Regions from separate parts of the Paraburkholderia sp. IMGN_8 genome, predicted to be linked through region 1. Evidence: riboswitches for the same ligand, from Rfam matches in the RefSeq annotation. Region 1 holds a riboswitch; the other holds the start of a gene.
The links. Region 1 has a riboswitch for thiamine pyrophosphate ahead of WN982_RS01905 (FAD-dependent oxidoreductase). Riboswitches for the same ligand answer to the same signal wherever they lie in the genome.
Positions count from the first base shown of each region.

Region 2: linked by a shared signal. The riboswitch ahead of thiC (phosphomethylpyrimidine synthase ThiC) and the one ahead of WN982_RS01905 (FAD-dependent oxidoreductase) in region 1 are both predicted to bind thiamine pyrophosphate.

Region 1 is NZ_CP150900.1:379,327-385,765, forward strand. It holds gene WN982_RS01870 (flagellar basal body L-ring protein FlgH) at 1-53, shown strand, start outside; gene WN982_RS01875 (response regulator) at 102-842, opposite strand; gene WN982_RS01880 (hypothetical protein) at 944-1,522, opposite strand; gene WN982_RS01885 (hypothetical protein) at 1,645-2,106, opposite strand; partial or broken gene WN982_RS01890 (SDR family oxidoreductase) at 2,272-2,502, opposite strand; gene WN982_RS01895 (hypothetical protein) at 2,509-2,637, opposite strand; gene WN982_RS01900 (ABC transporter ATP-binding protein/permease) at 2,634-4,385, opposite strand; TPP riboswitch at 4,750-4,874, shown strand; gene WN982_RS01905 (FAD-dependent oxidoreductase) at 5,098-6,228, shown strand; gene thiS (sulfur carrier protein ThiS) at 6,301-6,439, shown strand, end outside.
Region 2 is NZ_CP150900.1:1,418,343-1,424,781, forward strand. It holds gene thiC (phosphomethylpyrimidine synthase ThiC) at 75-2,006, opposite strand; TPP riboswitch at 2,189-2,307, opposite strand; gene WN982_RS06785 (GreA/GreB family elongation factor) at 2,501-2,911, opposite strand; gene WN982_RS06790 (hypothetical protein) at 3,367-3,882, shown strand; gene WN982_RS06795 (IS4 family transposase) at 4,660-6,063, shown strand; gene WN982_RS06800 (hypothetical protein) at 6,204-6,439, opposite strand, start outside.

The DNA.
Region 1 (6,439 bases):
CGACGACGATGGGCTGGCTGCAGCGAATGTTTCTGAGCGTGCTGACTTTCTAGAATCGACGTGTCGGCGCCTCGAGCGCGAGGCGCACCTCGTTTTACGCGCTAAGCGAGCGGCGGCGCGCTGCGCTCCGCCGCGCCGATTTCGCCGTCCGGCACGAACACATAGCCACGTCCCCATACGGTTTGCACGTAGCGCGGCTCGGACGGATCGACTTCGATCAGCCGCCGCAAACGCCAGATCGACACATCCAGGCTGCGATTGCGATGCACCTCGCTATTGCCATGCAGTTTCTCAAGCAACTGTGCGCGCGTCAGCACCGTCATCGCGTGGGTGACAAACACCTTGAGCATGGCGAATTCGCTGGAACGCAGCGTGATGCGTTCGCCGTCGCGGCGCAATTCGCGCGCCGGGAAGTTCACCTCGAAGCGGCCGAAGCGATACGGCGCACGATGCTCCGGCGCGCTCGGCGCAATCGCGCCACGGCGGCGCAGCACCGTACGAATTCGCGCGACCAGCTCGCTCGGTTCGAACGGCTTGCCGAGATAATCGTCGGCGCCGAGTTCGAGACCGATCACTCGGTCGATCACGTCGGCGCGCGCGGTCAGCAGAATCACGGGAATATCGTCGCCGGCGACGCGCAATGCGCGCAGCGCACTGATGCCGTCGAGCTCCGGCATCATGATGTCTAGCACGACCAGCGCGGGACGATCGTCCTGTAATTTTCGCTGCAACGCCATACCGTGTTCGAGCACGGAAACCTTGAAACCGCGCCCTTGCAGATATTGGCTGACGAGCTCGCGTACGACGGGGTCGTCGTCGACGACCAGAATGGATTGGTTCATCCAGGTCATCTTAGTGATCCGCGCGAGCGGCGCAAAGCGCGTAACGCTTTCGAATCCTTTCCCGCGTAAGAGAAAGCAAGCGGGCCGCTCAGGTGGCCTGCTCAGTTGGCCTGGGAAGTTTGAATGGTCTGCATCGGCTGCGGACCGAGGGCGGTCTGATCGACCACCATCCGGTCGATCAAACCGTTGAGTTTGGTCGACGCGCTGGAGAAGCGATCGGCGTTGAGGCCGCCGGTCTGGTAACGCGCGGTGACCAGAATACGGCCGTGCTGGAGCAGCGTCAGATCGATGATCGACAGGTACTGAACCGATTCGTCGCTGAACGAGCGGCGGCCGTAATCGATCGCGGCGTTATAGACGAGCCGCGCCTCGCAACCGGCCGGCGAGGTGCCCGGATTGTAGACATCCGAACGAATGCCGCGACGCTCGAGCGCATGTTGCAGCGCCGGCACAAAATCACCGACCGACACCGCCTGATTCACCTCGATGCAAACACTACGCACGGCGGCTGGCCGGCCGTTGACGAAGGTCGGCGACGAATAGTTCGCCGCGATCGCGTAGCCCGCCTGAATCACCGAACCGGTGGCGTCGGCCGCCGAGATCAGCGTCCATGCGCAGCCGTTCAGGCCGAGCGCCATGATAGCGGATGCGGCAAGCCTGGCACCGGGCCGCCGCAACATGACCCACCCAGCCAGTGAGGCACGCGTTACAGCGAAAGCGCGCGAGCTCGGCGTGAAGGTCATGGTGCGGGGTGCCTCGCGACTGTGAACAGGGCGATGGATAACGGCGATCAAGCTCACGCTCAGCGCGTGATGCGCAGGCGCAATTCGTTTTGCCCTTGCACGCTCGCAGTAACGTTGACGCGCCGCTCGGCGGTGGTCACGATGAAATGCTGTCGCGTCGGCGTGTTGACGTCGTGCACGACGTTCGGAAAGCATGCCGCGATATCGGCGCCGATTTCTTCGAGTGGATCGTTCACGACGCCGTCGGCTTGCCAATGTGCGCGCCAGTGGCAATCGTACGAGTGGCTGTTCGCACGGCAATCGTCCGCGTCCGGCAACCCCGGCAGTTGCGTGGCAGGTTGTGCGCGCAGTTGCTTGAAGTCGGGTGCTTCGACGATGTGTTTGAGCGCGGGGCAAACGTCTGCCGGCTCGTTGGGCTGGGTGGCTTGCGCAGCGTATGCGGTGCTCGAGAGCAGCAGTGCTGCGCCGAGAGCAAGCGCGAGGCGCTGGGTCAAAGGATGGGAGCGGCGATCGAATGACATGTGCGAAGGGTCCAGTAGCGGTGATGGCGTGGCGGGCCGGACGTGGTATGGCCCGCACGACAATCGTCGCTGCTGCAGGGCATTTTCAAAGCGGGGAACAGCTTGCCCGCTTCGCAAATGCTTTCTAACTCTTTTCGCGTGTTTCCGGATCTTGCGGCGTGTCGCTCAGCCGAGCGTGAGGCCGCCGTCCACGTGGATCGCCTGGCCGGTGATGTGACGCGCTTCGTCCGACAACAGAAACGCGACCAGTGCGGCGATGTCCGCGGGTTCGGCGACATGGCCGAGCGGTGTCGCTTCGGTGGCGCGGGTCCACGCCGATGCATTATCGGCACTTGGCCCGCGATCTTTACGGGTGTAGCCGGGCGCCACGCAATTGACCGTCACGCCATGCGGCGCGCCTCGTCATCGGCGCCGCGTGCGTGCAACATCAAACGCCGTGCGCGGCGCGGCGATGCGCCGGGCCAGCGCAGCGCCGATGCCGGAGCCCGCGCCGGTGATCAGCACCGCGCGCTCGAGTTCAGCGCCGCTCATGCCGCGACCGGTTCGTCCAAGCGTTCGACGTCGAGCGTTTCCGCGTGGAACGCCGCCAGCGATTCGCGATGCGCGACGCTGACGATCGCCGCCTTCGGCAGCCGTTCGGTGAACAGGTGGTAAAGGCGCGCTTCGTTTTCTGCATCGAGCGCGCTGGTCGCTTCGTCGAGGAACAGGTAGTCGGGCTTGTGCAGCAGTACACGGGCGCCGGCGAGGCGTTGTTGTTCGCCTGGCGAGAGAATCCGCGTCCAGTGTCCCGATTCCTGCAACCGGTCCGCGTACTCCGACAGATGGCAGACGCGCAGCGCTTCGCGGCATTCGTCGTCGGTATAGGTAGCGGCGGGGGACGGGTAGGTGAGCGCCGCTTTCAGCGTGCCGATCGGCATGTAGCTGACCTGCGGGATGAACATCATGCGCGCGTTGACAGGCGCGTCGATCGACCCGTCGCCGAATGGCCAGAGCCCGGCGAGCGCGCGCATCAGTGTGCTCTTGCCCGAGCCGGACGGCCCGCGCACCAGCCAGCGCGAGCCCGGCTGAATCGCGACATCGCGGATGCGCGACAGCGGGTTGCCGTTCGGCAGCGCGAGCTTGAGGCCGTCGGTGGAAAGCTTGTCGTCGTCGACGAAATGCAGGTTGATGCCGCCATGCGCGGTAGCCGGCGACACTGATTCCTTCAGACGCGGCGCATGCACGACGCGCTTGAATTCACGCAGCCGGTTCACGGTAGCGCGCCATTCCACCAAGCTGGTGTAACTGTTGATGAACCACGAAAACGAATCGCTGACGGTGCCGAATGCGCTCGAAATCTGCATCAGCACGCCGAACGTGAAGGCGCCCGCGAAGTAGCGCGGCGCGGCGACTACCAGCGGAAAGATGATCGCGATCTGACCATAGAAAGCCGACACAAAGGTGAGCCGCTTGGTGTACTTCATCACCTGCCACCAGTTGTCGCGAATGCGGCCGAACAGCGTGTGCGTGTTCGTCTTCTCGGTTTCCATGCCGTTGTAGAAGGCGATCTGTTCGGCGTTCTCGCGCAGACGAATCAGGCCGAAACGGAAATCCGCCTCGACTTTCTGTGCCTGGTAATTGATCGGCACGAGCGGATGGCCGACTTTCTGGATGATCAGCGAACCGACCACCGCGTAGAGCGCAGCGGCCCACACCATGTAGCCGGGAATCTGCACCGGCATGCCGCCGAGCGAGACGGTCAGCGCGCCGGCGAGCGACCACAGGATCGTGATGAACGACACCAGCGTGACGACCGTTGACAGCAGATCGAGCGTCAACGACAGCGTGGTGGTGGCGAACGATTGCAGGTCGTCGCTGATCCGCTGGTCGGGGTTGTCGGCGAGCCGGTCGCGTTCGATCCGGTAGAAGGCGCTGTCATGCAGCCATTCGTTCAGATAGCGCGTGGTCAGCCACTGACGCCAGCGGAAGCCGAGCATCTGCCGCAGATAGCGGCCGTACACCGCGAGGATGATGAAGGCGAACGCGAGCCCCGAGAACACCATCAACAGGTGCGGGAAATCGTGCACGTTCTTGGTTTGCAGCGCGTTGTAGAAGTCGGCGCTCCAACGGTTCAGGCGCACGTTAATCCACACGACGAGCAGATTCATCACGATGATCGCGACGAGCAAGCCCCACGCCGTTTTTCGTTCTTCGGAGACCCAGTAAGGTTTGATCAGGCTCCAGGCGGAGACTTTGTCGTCCGGCGGCAGCACGGGGCGGGCAGAGCTATTCGGTGTCATGAGCATCCTGATGTAGTGCTGGCCCATCAAGGGCTGACCCATTGGGGGCCGCCCCACGGCGGGTTTGCGGTGCATGCCCGGGCGTCGTGCTCGACGAACGCACGCCCGTGTGAGCGTCCGATTCTGGCGCGACCCCCTTAAGCGAAAATTAATTTCCGCCTGCAGGACTCGCCCGGGTGCCGGCGTCGCGCGGGCGGCGAAGCGTGCCGCCGACGCCAGGCTCCTGCGGCATCCGGTCTCGGCATTGTGCCAGAGCGGCGCGCGCGGCCATATTGATGAATCGATAGATGGTGCCGGATCAACTGTAGACCACCGCGCGAGCCGCTGGTTTGCGGGCGTCGCGCCTTTTATGGTCTAATGGCCTTCGACGAAACAGGGGTGCTTCGCACACCGGCAGCGTGGATGTCCACGCAGCGGCAGCGAGGCTGAGAGAGACCCTTTGCACCCGATCCGGGTAATACCGGCGCGGGAAGTTTCCGGAAGCAGCCAGTCTTCCATTCCCCGCCGGGCGGCGTCCGTCTTTTGGACGCGCGTGTTGCCCGGCCGGCCTTACCCGCCGGTTTCGTCCTGGGTACGTGCGCTTGTTGCCGTACGGAAAGGACTCGATGACCGCCTATTCTTCAGACATGAGTTTTGCTCTTCGCCACGCTGCTGTCGGCGTGCCGCGCTGCTTTGGCTTGGCTTGCCGTTGCGGTGATCGGGAGTGTGCACGATGAACCGTCCTGCTCAACCCGATTTCGCGGTGCTCGGCGGCGGCCTGTGCGGACGCCTCGTCGCGTGGCGTCTTGCTGGGCAAGGGTATCGCGTGGCGCTCTATGAGCGTGGCGACGCTGCCGGTTCGCAAGCCGCCGCGTGGGTCGCCGCGGCGATGCTGGCGCCGCTTGCCGAAGCCGCCAGCGCCGAGTTGCTGATTACGCGGCTGGGCGCGAGCTCGCTCGAAAGCTGGCCGCGTGTGCTGGCCGAATTGCCCGAACCGGTGTTTTTCCAGCGCAACGGCACGCTGGTCGTATGGCATCACGCCGACCGCACCGAAGCGCCGCTGTTCGAACGCCGGGTGCGCTCGAACGCGCCTGCCGAACTGCTCGATGGCGGCTTTGTGACGCTCGCCGGCGCGCAGGTCGGCGCCGCCGAACCCGCGTTGGCGGGCCGCTTCAATCAGGGCTGGCTGCTGCCGCGCGAAGGGCAACTGGATAACCGCCAGGTATTGTCCGCGCTGGCCGCGGGTCTTGCCGAGCGCGGCGTCGAAACGCATTGGAACACGGCTGTCGACGATCATGCGTTGCCGCCCGCGCGCGTCACGATCGATTGTCGCGGTCTCGGCGCGAAGGCGGTTCTGCCCACATTGCGCGGCATTCGCGGTGAAGTCGCGCGCGTGCATGCGCCCGGTATCAACCTGACGCGGCCGGTGCGCCTGTTGCATCCGCGCTATCCGCTCTATATCGCGCCGAAGCAGGACGATCTCTACGTGATCGGCGCAACCGAGGTGGAAGGCGAGGACATGTCGCCGGTCAGCGTGCGCTCGGCGCTCGAACTGCTGAGCGCGGCATTTTCCGTGCATCCCGGTTTCGGCGAGGCACGCATCCTCGAACTGAATTCGCAGTGCCGCCCGACTTTGCCGGACCACCGTCCGGCGTTGCTGTGGGACGGCGCGCAGACCTTGCGCGTGAACGGCCTGTACCGGCACGGCTACATGATCGTGCCCGAAGTCGCCGACGAAGCCGTGCGCTTCGCCGCGGCGCTGCTCGACGGCCGCATCGGCGATGCCGACGCGTTTGCGGACTGGCAACGCGACGCGCGCTGGAGCGAGCTGTTTCAACTGGATTCCACGCGGGAGCCGGCATGAGCGCTGCGGTTTTTAATGCACGCATTGCACGCTGCGCCGCTACCGCCATCGATTGAACCGTATTCGAACACCATGGACATTCATATCAACCAGAAGCCGTTGTCGCTGCCCGAAGGCGCGACAGTCGCCGATGCGCTCGCCGCGTTCGGCGCGCGTCCGCCGTTCGCGGTCGCGCTAAACGGCGATTTCGTCGCGCGCTCCCAGCATGCGG
Region 2 (6,439 bases), 1.0 Mb from region 1:
AGCGGTTCAGGTGGTTCAGGTGATTTGGGCGGTTCAGCAGCGGTCGCGCGAAACTGCGCCCGCCTTTCCGACCCTTACTGCCGCTGATAAATCTCGGCGCCTTTCTTCATGAACTCGATCGACTTCACTTCCATGCCTTTGCGCAGCGCTTCGTCGTCGGTGACACCCTGTTGCGCGGCGAACTCGCGCACGTCCTGGGTGATCTTCATCGAGCAGAAGTGCGGCCCGCACATCGAACAGAAGTGGGCGACCTTCGCCGAATCCTTCGGCAGCGTTTCGTCGTGGAATTCGCGTGCCTTGTCCGGGTCGAGACCGAGATTGAACTGGTCTTCCCAACGGAATTCGAAACGCGCCTTCGACAACGCATTGTCACGCACCTGCGCGCCCGGATGGCCCTTTGCCAGATCGGCCGCGTGCGCGGCGAGCTTGTACGTGATGATGCCGGTCTTGACGTCGTCCTTGTTCGGAAGCCCAAGGTGTTCCTTCGGCGTGACGTAACAAAGCATCGCCGTACCGAACCAGCCGATCATCGCCGCGCCGATGCCCGACGTGATGTGGTCGTAGCCGGGGGCGATATCGGTGGTCAACGGTCCCAGCGTGTAGAACGGCGCTTCGTCGCACCATTCCAGTTGCAGGTCCATGTTTTCCTTGATGAGCTGCATCGGCACGTGGCCCGGGCCTTCGATCATTGTCTGCACGTCGTGCTTCCACGCGATCTGCGTCAGTTCGCCGAGCGTCTTCAGCTCGCCGAGCTGCGCTTCGTCGTTCGCATCGTAGATCGAGCCGGGACGCAGACCGTCGCCGAGCGAGAAGGCCACGTCATACGCCTTCATGATTTCGCAGATGTCTTCGAAGTGCTCGTACAGGAAGCTTTCCTTGTGGTGCGCGAGGCACCACTTGGCCATGATCGAGCCGCCGCGCGAGACGATGCCGGTCATGCGCTTAGCCGTCAGCGGCACGTATTGCAGACGCACGCCCGCGTGGATCGTGAAGTAGTCGACGCCTTGTTCGGCCTGTTCGATCAGCGTGTCGCGGAAGATTTCCCACGTCAGATCTTCCGCCTTGCCGTTGACCTTTTCGAGCGCCTGATAGATCGGCACCGTGCCGATCGGCACCGGGCTGTTGCGGATGATCCATTCGCGCGTTTCGTGGATGTGCTTGCCGGTCGAGAGATCCATCACCGTGTCGCCGCCCCAGCGGATCGCCCAGGTCATCTTGTCGACTTCTTCGCCAATCGACGAAGTCACCGCCGAGTTGCCGATGTTCGCATTCACCTTCACGAGGAAGTTGCGGCCGATGATCATCGGCTCGCTTTCCGGGTGGTTGATGTTGTTCGGGATGATCGCGCGGCCGCGCGCGACTTCTTCGCGCACGAATTCAGGCGTGATTTCCGTGAGGCCGTTCGGACCGAACGCGCTCGCGCCGAACGCCTGGCCCGGATGCTGGCGGCCCATCATCGCCGCGAGTTTTTCGCCGTTCGGGCCGCTTGTCTTCAGGCTTTCCAGATACGCGGCGCGCTGCTGGTTCTCGCGGATCGCGATGTATTCCATTTCCGGCGTGATGATGCCGCGACGCGCGTAGTGCATCTGCGACACGTTCTTGCCGGCGATGGCGCGGCGCGGCGTGCGGTGCAGGCCCTGGAAGCGCAGATCGGCGGTGGCGATATCGGCGGCGCGTTCGCGGCTGAAGTCGCTGGAGAGGCCGGTTAGCGCTTCGGTGTCGCCGCGTTCTTCGATCCAGCGCTGACGCAGTGCCGGCAGACCCGCGCGAATGTCGATTTTTGCGTCCGGATCGGAGTAGGGGCCCGACGTATCGTAGACGAAGACCGGCGGATTCTTTTCGCCGCCGAAGCTATCCGGCGTATCGGCCTGGGAGATTTCGCGCATCGGCACGCGGATATCGGGGCGCGAGCCGCTCACGTAGACCTTGCGGGAATTCGGCAGGGGGGCGACAGCGGCTTCATCGACGTGAGCGTCGGCGGAAAGAAACTTCGGATTGGCGTTCATGCATATCTCCTGTGTCGACCCGAGTTGACGCTTTAGCGGCTTACTCGGGTCCCATGCAATTTATTGCAGTCGACCCGAGTTGATGCAAAGCACTTACTCTGGTCCCAAAGCAATGTGGGGCCGCTAAGCAGGAGACGAGATGGAAGTTGTCGGATTCGCGATGGATGAAACGGTAGACCTGGGTGCGAAATCCGTACGCTTCCCTGCGCTGGCATTATCCAGATCAGGTTCAAAGGGTATTTCTCACCCACGCAACACGGACCTCCAACCTCCGTGCGACGCAGGACCCCCGCGTTAGCAGCGCACACGATACACCGGCCGGACGCTGCTTGGCAACCTGTCTTGAAATTATGAATGGAGGATATAACTAACACACCGGCAGGCTGTGGACTATTCTTATGTTGATTGGGCTGCCAGGGTTGATGCGATGCAACAGCGGCGATGCAACAACGGCGCGCCGCGAAAGCGCGTTCGTGTTTGTCTGTGTTGGTTGCTTACAGCGTGAAATCGTCAGCGGCTTCGGGTTGAAACAGGATCTGTTCGAGTTTCAGCACTTTTTCCGTACCGCTTGGCGGCGTGAAGCGGATGCGTTCGCCGCGTTTGGCGCCGAGCAAGGCGAGGCCGACCGGCGAAAACACGTTCAGGCGGCCCTGCGCGAAATCCGCGTTGGGCGGATAGACGACCGTCCAGGTCATGTGCTCGCCGCTGGTTTCGTCGACTAGCGTGGCCTGCGAATTCATCGTGACGACATTCGCCGGAATGTCGCGCGAGTCGACGATGACGGCGCGTTCCAGGACGTCGTCGAGCATGCCTTGCAACTTGGCGTCGGCGCCGGGCGCGGCCGCGTGCTTTTCAAGGCGGGCGACGTCGAGTTCGGTGAGGTAACAGGTTTTCGTCTTTTTCATGACGGGTTCTCCAAGTCGATCTGCATGTAGGGGACAGCGTGCGGATGAGATCGGCCCGGAGCCCGACGACGAGGCTCTGGTGAAGGGGGAGCAGCGTTCAGATCGGGCGCCGGGCGGCGGGAAGCGGGAGCGTTCGGGTCGGCTGGCCGTGGTGATGCGGTGATACGTCCGCGCGTGCGCAACCGGTTGCACGGCACAGGCGCAAGCGGGTGAAGACACGGGAGATCGGAGAACGCATCGGGAACGGCGAATAAAGAAGGAAGTTCGGGTGAGCGCCGGATGTAAGCGAAATCGGCGCCTTCGAAAGGTGAATGCTAGCACGAGCTGGGACGTCTCTTTGTTCGGTGCTGGGCGCGGGCGGGGCGGTAGAGGTGTTTCTCACTGCTGCGCGTTCAAGGGCGCCGCGGCCTGTGCCGTTATCCCGCTGGTAGGGGGGGTCGCCACCCGGTAGCGCGATGGGTGGCATTGATTGGCGCGATGCCGTTTTGAGACGGCGTAAGGGGGTGCTGATGAAAACGAGAGCATGGCGGTTTGGAGCGCTGACCACGGTGGCGGTGATGGCCGCAATGTTTGCCGGACCGACTGTGGCGACGGCTTCGAGCGGTGGGACGATTGCCGTTTCGGGGGCGATTGTGGCGCCGCAGCTTGAGATTTCTGCCGCGTCGGCCGCGGGCGTTGGCTTGGCTGGTGCGCAGGTTAAGCATGGGGCGTCGGCAGTGACGCTGACTTTCAATGCGCCGCCGGGGGTGGCGAGTGGTGCTGATGTTGCGTTGCAGGTGAACGGCGGCGCGGCGGCGCGTGACGATGCGATTGCTGCGCGGTTTGTCGATCGCGCTGGACGTGTTTTTGCCGCTGCGCGGGATGGGCATTATCGGGTCGACCGCGATGGTGGGGTGCTGTCGCTTTCTGCTAAGAAGGGGAATGGGGTGGATGCGGAGACGCGGGTGATTGTGGTTGTTAGCTACGATTGATTGCCTGCGGCGGTGGTCTTTGCTTGTTCTTTTTGCCTTTGGCGGCGGTATTGTTGGTGTGCCTGCGGTGGTGGCCTTTCCTTGATTTGTTATTGGTCTATTAGCGTCGCCCCTGTGCGGGGCAGGCACTTACTTTCTTTGCCGCCGCAAAGAAAGTAAGCAAAGAAAGCGGCTTCACACCGCTAATTCTTAAGCGGATCCCCTGACTTGGAGGAGGTAGTGGAGCATCTGGAATCGGTGTTCTCGCACACTCCGCGCTGGTGACAAGGCAGTCATACTTCCGGCGGCGCTGCGCGCGCCGTGGCGGTACTTCACCAAACCGCCCGCCGGTTTTTAGCGCCGGCGTTTCGCTTGGTGCGGTGGCTCGCAGTCGCACCATCCGAAGCAGTATTCTGCGTCTCGCTGAATTAGCCGCCGGGCGCTATTTTTGCCGCAAACCGCAAACCATTTCGGCGCCTTGCCGAGGCGAAGCCGATGGCCCACACCGCGCACAGACGAAACCACTTGTGTCCCTTGCAGACCGTTCCTGCGAGCACGCAGTGCGAGGCGGGAAGCGCGTACGTCCAATTGGTTTTGAGAAGTACCGCTACGGCGCGCGCAGCGCCGCCGGAAGTATGACTGCCTTGTCACTCACGCTGAATGTGCGAGAACACAGATTCCAGATGCTCCACTGCCTCCTCCAAGCCCTCAGGATTACCCACATCTGTGCCGGGATAGCGCTTGTAAACAGCTTGAGGTGGTGTTAACTTGAGGCACCGCCACAGGAACCAGACGCAATTGCCTTCGACCGAGAATCAGGATGACCAGGACGACTGGGCCGACATCGAATTCGGTGCGGCAAATCTGGGCGATGCCCGTTTGACGAATCGGCTCGTTGCACTGGCACGCCGGCTTGCCAGCACACCGGACTGCTCGTTTCCACGCTCCATGGATGCCGCCGAACTCAAGGCGGCCTATCGCTTCTTCGATAACGACCAGGTCGATACGGACGGTGTGCTTGCACCTCACGTAGACCAGACGCTCAAGCGCATGACCCAGGTGCCAGTCGTGCTCGCGGTGCAGGACACAACCGAATTCAACCTGACGCATCTGGGCGCGACCGAAGGCCTGGGCTACGGCACGGGCAACCAGTCGCGCGGCTTCATGCTGCACAGCCTGCTGGCCGTGACACCGGAAGGCCTGCCGCTCGGCGTGCTGGGCATGAAGACGTGGGTGCGCGATGACGCAGATCTGGGCCGCAGGCGTCAACGCTCAAAGCGCGACTTCAATGACAAGGAAAGCGTTAAATGGGTTGAGGGTCTGAACCATCTGGCAGCCCTTAAGACCCGATGTCCCGATACGCGCATGGTGGGCGTGGGCGACCGCGAAAGCGACGTCTATGAAGTGTTCGTGGCCGAGCGGCCTGCTGGCGTAGACTGGCTCATTCGTGCGGCATGGGACCGTCGGACGGCGCACCCCGAGCGTTATCTCTGGGACACGGTGACGGCGAGCGCCCCCTTGGGCGAAATCGAGCTGGAGTTGCCGGCACACCGCAACATGGCCCGGCGCATTGCGCGTCTGACGCTGCGTTGCACGCAGGTCAGCCTGATTGCACCACCCAGAGCGTCGACCAAAGGCACCGGGCGCGCCCGGCTCACCCCGGTGGAGGTGTTTGCAATCCACGCACTTGAAACCGATCCGCCAGCGGGCGTCGAGCCGCTCGAGTGGATGCTGCTCAGCTCTGTGCCCACGCTCACGCTGAGCGATGCACTTGAACGACTCGAATGGTATGCACGTCGCTGGACGATCGAATCGTGGCATCGTGTGCTCAAAAGCGGCTGTCGGATCGAGGCGCGCCAGTTCGGCAATCTTGAACGGTTCGTCCGCGCGACCGCGCTATTTGCAGTGATCAGCTGGCGAATCATGTACGCCACGCTGCTGGGTCGGGCCGACCCGGATCTGTCGTGTGAAGTGCTACTTCAGCCCGACGAATGGCGCGCGCTTTACTGCCGCGCCAACCGCACCTCAAAACCACCGGTGGCAACGCCTTCGCTAGGCGAAGTCGTACTGTGGATCGCCAAACTCGGCGGTTATCTGAACCGTAAGCATGATCACCCGCCCGGGCCCACCGTCATGTGGCGAGGGTTCCTGGTCCTTCACGAAATCACCGAGATGTACCGGATCTTTAGCCAGGACGGGTGATTCACATCACGAGATGTGGGTAATCCTGAGCTCCAAGCCAGGGGACCCGCTTAAGAATTGGCGGTTTGAGCCGCTTTCTTTTGCCTACTTTTCTTTGCGGCGGCAAAGAAAAGTAGGTGCCCCCCCGCACAGGGGGAACGCTAATAAACCAATAAGAAAAGAAAAAGCCACCGCCGCAGGCGTACAGACAGAAACCGCCGCACGGGCAGAAGAAACCGAGAAAAGGTCACCGCCGAAAAAGCACAGAAGAATGCCGTCGCCAAAGACAAAAAAACAAAACCAAACCCCACAAGGCGCACAATAAACAACACCAGCCACGGAAGGTGGCAAAAACACCAAAGCTCAGGCGCTTGCCAACCACCCCGTGCAACGAGCA